Regions from separate parts of the Heyndrickxia acidicola genome, predicted to be linked through region 2. Evidence: riboswitches for the same ligand, from Rfam matches in the RefSeq annotation. Region 2 holds a riboswitch; the other holds the start of a gene.
What was found. A riboswitch is a leader RNA that binds a small molecule or an ion and turns the genes downstream of it on or off. The one in region 2 is predicted to bind glycine.
Positions count from the first base shown of each region.

Region 1: it holds a riboswitch for glycine, as region 2 does, so the genes downstream of both, gcvT (glycine cleavage system aminomethyltransferase GcvT) here and A5N88_RS13890 (amino acid permease) in region 2, are expected to answer to the same signal.

Region 1 is NZ_KV440953.1:356,096-359,649, forward strand. Features, by position in the region: gene A5N88_RS01615 (DEAD/DEAH box helicase) at 1-1,422, opposite strand, end outside; glycine riboswitch at 1,663-1,753, shown strand; glycine riboswitch at 1,757-1,835, shown strand; gene gcvT (glycine cleavage system aminomethyltransferase GcvT) at 1,975-3,081, shown strand; gene gcvPA (aminomethyl-transferring glycine dehydrogenase subunit GcvPA) at 3,101-3,554, shown strand, end outside.
Region 2 is NZ_KV440953.1:2,967,122-2,970,675, forward strand. Features, by position in the region: gene A5N88_RS13885 (iron-containing alcohol dehydrogenase) at 1-572, opposite strand, end outside; gene A5N88_RS13890 (amino acid permease) at 756-2,132, opposite strand; glycine riboswitch at 2,290-2,368, opposite strand; gene A5N88_RS13895 (hypothetical protein) at 2,641-3,180, opposite strand; gene A5N88_RS26160 (gamma-glutamyltransferase) at 3,245-3,493, opposite strand; gene A5N88_RS13900 (gamma-glutamyltransferase) at 3,415-3,554, opposite strand, start outside.

The sequences.
Region 1 (3,554 bases), 2.6 Mb from region 2:
ATAGATGTGTACATCCTCCGTTTGCCCGAGGCGGTGAACCCTTCCGATTCTTTGCTCTAGTCGCATTGGATTCCAAGGAAGATCAAAATTAATCATATGGTGGCAGAATTGGAGGTTAATTCCTTCTCCTCCAGCCTCAGTTGCAATGAGAACTTGTACATGCTTTTGAAATAGCTCTCTCATCCAGTCTTTTTTCCCTCTTTTAAAGCCTCCGCGAAATGGAACCGAGTTGATGCCATTTTGTCTTAAAAACCATTGCAGGTATAGCTGAGTAGCTCTGTATTCTGTGAAAATAATGACTTTATCATTTATGTTTTTTATTAATTCAAGTGTTTTTTCTGCCTTTGAGTTTTTGGTGATATCTTCAATTTTTTTTATTAAAAAGGCAATTTTCTCTTCATAAGCAGGAGAGGGTGCTTCCTGTTTCTTTAACATATTTTTTAAAGTATAGTAGACAGCTTCTCTGCTTGAGCAGGCTTCTCTTTGGAGGGTCATTAATGAAAAACCTGCATTTGCTGCTGGGCTTTCCGAATCACGGAGGATTTGCAGGGCATCATAAAGCGCCCTTTCCTCTTTAGAAAAGTCAATCAGCACCGTCTGTACATGGCGTTTTGTCCATTCTATCCCGGTATCAGCCCTGCGATTTCGAATCATGACTTTATTTACCAAGTGACGTAAATGTTCATCCTCATTAATCGAACGGTCTCCTTTTTTGTATTTATCCATAAAAAAGGATTCATTTCCAAGGTGGCCGGGTTTTAATAAGGAAACAAGATGGAAAATCTCATCGATACGGTTTTGAATTGGAGTAGCGGTTAACAATAAACAAAATTTCTTTTTAAGATTTTGAACGAATTCGTAGTTTTTAGTTTTATGGTTTTTTAGCTTATGGGCTTCATCAATAATTACAAGATCGTAATTTTGTTCATAAATGATTTCTCGGTGAGGGCTTCTCTTGGCAGTGTCAATAGAGGACACCACACAATCGCACTGTTCCCAGACATAGCTTTTTTTCTGGGCTATTGCGGGAATATAAAATTTTGTATTTAATTCAAATGCCCATTGGGAAACAAGAGAAGCGGGAACTAAAATTAATACTTTTTTAACGAGTCCGCGAATCATATATTCCTTTAAAATTAAGCCAGCTTCAATCGTTTTACCGAGGCCCACCTCATCTGCAAGAATGGCTTTCCCATTCATATTTTCGACTACCTGTTTGGCGACCTCCAGCTGATGGGGAAGGGGTTTGAGGCCGGATAAATGCTTTGGAGCCTGCAATCCCTCGAATTCTGGAATAATATGGTGCTTTTCCATTTCAATGGCCAGTTTATAAAGCTCCCAATTGCCCCATGGACCATCGTTTTGAAAGCGCTGTAATAACTCTTCTCCCCAGGATTGGTCAAAATTAATGCTAATATCCATGCTGAGACTCTCCTTTTTTAAAAATAAACGAATGTTTATGGTTTTTTGATGAAAAACATTCGGTTTTTCGGCGAAAATTAGGTAGAAATTTTATGAAAAGTTTAAAAAAAGATTGCTAAAAATAGATGTTTAATGATAGGATGAAAATAGTTTTAAAGCTTATAAATAAAGGACATATCAAAAGACTTTCTTGCTAGTGTTTTTTATCAGTATGCCCATTATTAAATTAAATATAGGCGAATGATGACATGGGGAGAGACTGCGTATGCAGCGCCGAAGGAGCAAGCAACATGGTTGTGAATCTCTCAGGCAAAAAGACACATGTCGGACGCAGCTCTGGAGAGAGCTTTCTTATGAAAGAAAGCCACCCACGAGGAAAACCTTTTGGTAAACTTTCAGGTGCCAGGACAGAGAACAGAAAACACTTAGGGGTTATTCTGTCTTTTTTTATGTCTAAATTTTAAAACAAATGCAGCTTTAGATGTCAGCTAAACACAGGTTTGATAATTGAACCAAACACAAACAATACGGGATGCGACAGGGGGAAGCTCGGTGGAAGAATTAAAAAGGACACCACTATTTGAAGTCTACAAGGAATATGGCGGAAAAACCATTGACTTTGGAGGATGGGAATTGCCTGTTCAATTTTCAAGCATTAAACAGGAGCATCAGGCAGTAAGGTCAAATGCCGGCTTATTCGATGTATCACACATGGGAGAATTTACGGTAAAGGGTGCAGACAGTCTGTCATTTTTACAGAAGATGCTGACAAATGATGTTTCCAAGCTATCCGATGGCGGGGCGCAATATACGGCGATGTGCTATGAAAACGGCGGAACGGTAGATGATTTACTTGTTTACAAGTGCAAGGACCAGGATTATTTATTAGTTGTAAATGCTTCTAATATTGAAAAAGACTTTGAGTGGTTAAAACAGCATATTGAAGGAGATGTCATCCTGACAAATATCTCAGCTGAAATCTCGCAGTTAGCTATACAGGGTCCAAAGGCTGAGCGTATCCTTCAAAAGCTTGTCAAAGACACGGATTTATCTGAAATCAAGCCCTTTAAATTCAAAGAAAAAGTAAATGTGGATGGAGCTGTTGCCCTGGTTTCCCGGACAGGCTATACCGGAGAAGACGGGTTTGAGATCTATTCCCAGTCAGGTGATGCAGTCCATTTATGGAAGGCACTGCTTGCTGCCGGAGAAGAAGAAGGAATTCTTCCTTGCGGCCTGGGCGCAAGGGATACGCTTCGCTTTGAAGCAACTCTCGCACTTTATGGGCAGGAACTATCCAAAGATATCAGTCCGCTGGAAGCAAAAATTGGCTTTGCTGTGAAATTGGATAAAGACAGTGACTTTATTGGAAAAGAAGCACTTAAAAGCCAGAAAGAAAATGGAGTGCCAAGGAAGCTTGTGGGGATTGAAATGCTGGAACGCGGAATTCCACGACATGGATATAAAGTCTTTGCAAATGGTCAGGAGATCGGCGAGGTGACAACAGGCACCCAGTCTCCAACTCTTGAGAAAAGCATTGGGCTTGCTCTTGTAAAAGCAGAGTATAGTGAAATTGGCAGCCAGCTCGAGGTGGAAATACGCGGGAAACGTCTGAAAGCAGCCGTTATATCAACACCATTTTATAAAATAGTAAAACAGTAGGATGGGAGAGAATTCACGTATGGCAAAGCATCGTTACTTACCAATGACAGAACAAGACCAAAACGAGATGCTAAAAACAATAGGGGTTTCATCTGTTGATGAATTGTTTAGTGATATTCCGGAAAAAGTCCGCTTTAAAGGGCAATACAATATTAAACCGGCAAAATCCGAAACTTCATTATTAAAAGAACTGTCTAAGCTTGCTTCTAAAAATGCAGACCTAAAAAGCCATGCTTCTTTTTTAGGGGCAGGTGTATATGATCATTACATTCCAACGATTGTGGATCACGTTATTTCCAGATCTGAATTCTATACTGCTTATACACCATATCAGCCTGAGATTTCTCAAGGTGAATTGCAGGCCATTTTTGAGTTTCAAACCATGATTTGTGAACTTACCGGGATGGACGTGGCCAATTCCTCCATGTACGACGGCGGAACAGCGTTAGCTGAAGCAGCAATGCTTTCATGCG
Region 2 (3,554 bases):
GCAGCAGTCACACTCTGGGGGACGGAGAATGTCAGTTGTGGATCCAGCACAGCAAGTGCCGGACGTAATGCGGCATCTTTGAGTGTCAGTTTACGGTGCGTGGCAGCTTCTGTAATAACGGATGATCGTGTCACTTCAGATCCGGTTCCTGCGGTGGTAGGGACACAGATAATCGGAGCAATATTGGCATAAGGCCGTTTCCCTTCAATATATTCGATTGGTGTACCGCCATTCGGTCCCAGTAATGCGATCGCTTTACCCGTGTCCATGGCGCTTCCTCCTCCTATTGCCACTACTGCCTCCATTTTTTGTCCCCTATACAGCTTAGCCCCTTCCAGACATTCAGTATCCCTCGGATTTTGGGAGAGACGATCAAACAGAACAACACGGTATCCGGATTTCTCCAGCGATTCTTGGACCGGCTTTACTAATCCTGCCTTCACCACTCCCGGGTCACTCACTAATAAGAGGGATGATCCTGTAGAGATAGAGCGAAGAAAAATGGGCAACTCTAATGATTTCCCCATTCCCATTTCAATTCTCGTATTACAAAAATAGCTGTAGCTCATCATTTTGGTTACGCCCTTTCTGCTGTGTTTCTTTTTTTCATCAGGCAATTGAAACCTATCTACCCTATTATTCGAAGCTTCTGCCTCAAATCCTTCCGATACCAGTAATAGAATAAAAAAAAGCCCGATCCCATTAAGGTTCGGGCAAACTAGAGAAATAGAGATAAAACAACAGGTCCAGTATGTTTAAACAATGGGCTTATGATTATCTTTTAATTGTTTAATTGCTTTATTTCTATATAAATACAAGACAATTAACAGCACAAACCATATCGGTGTCAGCATCACCGCTAAGCGTGTAGCTTCAGCAAATAACATGATGATTAATATAAAAACAAATAACGCAAGAATAACATAATTAATAAAAGGAGTTAACGGTGCTTTAAAAATTGATTTTTTTCTTAAATCCGGCCGCAGCTTTGAATATCGGATATGCGAAATTAAGATAATCCCCCACACCCAGATAAAACATATTGCACTAATCGTAGTGACAATGCTGAAAGCCTGTCCTGGAATTAACTTGCTCAATAGAGCTCCGCCTGAGAGAACAATGGCCGATGTCAGCAATGCTCTGCCGGGCACATGGCTTTTATTCAATTTCGAAAGGCTTCGCGGTCCATCATTTTGTCTGCTTAGATTATATAAAATTCTGCTTGTCGAAAATAAACCGCTGTTAAAGGCAGATGCCGCAGATGTTAAGACTACAAAGTTAATGATTCCAGCTGCAACTGGAATCCCTACAAGGGTAAAAGTTTTGACAAAAGGACTGCTTGACTCAATTAATTGATTCCATGGATTAATACAGAGAATGATAAATAGAGCTCCTACATAGAAAAATAGAATTCTCAACGGAATTTTATTGATTGCAGATGGAATGTTCCTCTCTGGATTGGCTGTTTCTGCAGCTGATACCCCTATTAATTCCACTCCAACAAACGCAAAAACGACCATTTGAAAAGAGAACATAAAGCCGGATACCCCATGCGGGAAGAATCCGCCATGACCCCAAAGGTTTTTTACCGAAACCGTTCCTGTATCTGTATGAAACCCCATCACAAGCAAAATAACCCCAATGATGATTAACGCCAGAATGGTGACCACTTTAATAATTGCAAACCAAAATTCCAGTTCTCCAAAAAGCTTAACAGTCAACAAATTTACTAACAATAAAACCAGTAAACAGATTAATGCCGGAATCCATTGCGGGATATTGAACCAATAACGCACATATACACCCACCGCAATGATGTCAGCCATTGCCGTCATAATCCAGCAAAACCAATAGGTCCACCCTGTTACAAAACCTGCCCAGGGGCCAATATACTCTGCGGCAAAATCGGTAAAGGACTGATACCCCGCATTGGATAAAAGCAATTCTCCTAAAGCTCTCATCACAAAAAACAGCGCAATTCCGACAATTAAATAAGCGAACAAAATAGAAGGGCCGGCCAATTGTATCGCTTTGCCCGAGCCCAAAAATAACCCCGTACCAATGGTGCCTCCAATGGCGATCAATTGTATGTGTCTTGTTTTCAGCTCTCTTTTAAGTTCATCCTGTGCCATCCCAAATTACCCCCGTTTGTATATTTCTCTTTGTACTACAGGCTTTATTCATAGCAAAGCCAAAATAAAAAGAGATCGGAGCAGTTCTCCAATCTCTTTTAGATGTCCATATAACAAATACAATTCTATTACTCTTCAAAGAATAATAAATAACACTCATTATACTTCTGTCCTTCTGCCTGAGATTGTGAACCCTTCGGCGCCGCCACTATTGCGGTCTCTCCAGAAACTGCTCCTGCTGGAGTTTTATCCCCAGCAATCATAGCTATTCAATATTTGATTGTTCTGTATAAATGCAATCTTGCATTTATACTCTTCACTGATAGTTTCCTCATTATATCAATGGCAGATTTATAGGTCAAGGAAAGGAGATTGGGGTTAATAGAAGAAAATGGATCTATTATTACATTAAAAGATGCTTTTTTAACAGTGTATATCATCATTTCTTTCCTACAAAAAAAGCTCCCGACCGGAAGCTCTTTTTACGTATGATGATCTATCCTTCTGCTTAAGCATTATTACCTGATGAGTAAGTAGGGACAAAATTAGCATGAGTATGATTTAATTTTTTCGTTTCATATACAATACTGGACTGTAAATTGCTGATTTCATTATAAAACGGCGCTAAATATACTTTTTGGCCGGATTGCTTTGAAACTTGGTCCAGCTGATTTTTATAGCCTGTCAGCTGATGAGAATTAGCTTTAAGTTTTTTCAATGTGGACTTATAAAAACCCAATTCCTTTTTAGCAGAAGCAGTGTTTGAGTAAAATTCATCTATTTTTGGTACGATTTCCTGAAAATTGGTATCCGTATTATCGATATATTGATTAATATGGTTAAGGAATGCTGTACGACTACTTCCCTTAGGTGACAGGGCTTTTTTGCTGATATTTTTTACGTCCATGGCCGTGATGACTGCACTGCTGGCAGGGTGATGAACAGACATTTTTTCTTTTGGCTGGGCAGTTGAAGCATGTGCAGCAGGCGCTGCAATCAGTCCAAGTGCTAGTGCACATCCAGCTGCAGAGAAGATACTTTTTTTCATGGTAATCCTCCTTTAAGCTTTTTTCTATACTATCATGTTTGGACTATTTCAAAGCCTTTGAAACTTAAATAAATGAAATTGAGAAAATAGTCCCCTTTGGTGAATTGCTTTGTTTTACATCATAGCCACGGTAGTTAACGGAAATAGGCTGGACCCACTCAGGATGATATTGAGCTAAGTCGTCGGCAGATAAAAATCCTTTATACTGTTTGGAAAAGCTGACGATTTTTCTAGCTAATTCACCAAGGTAAAAACTCTCTGCAATGTTTCCCCCATCGAGCGGAGCGTGCTTGCATGATCTTTTGAGCTCCACATTTCACCACTGACAGGTGCCTTCCCTAGAGGGGCAATTGTATCAAACCAACCTTTATATT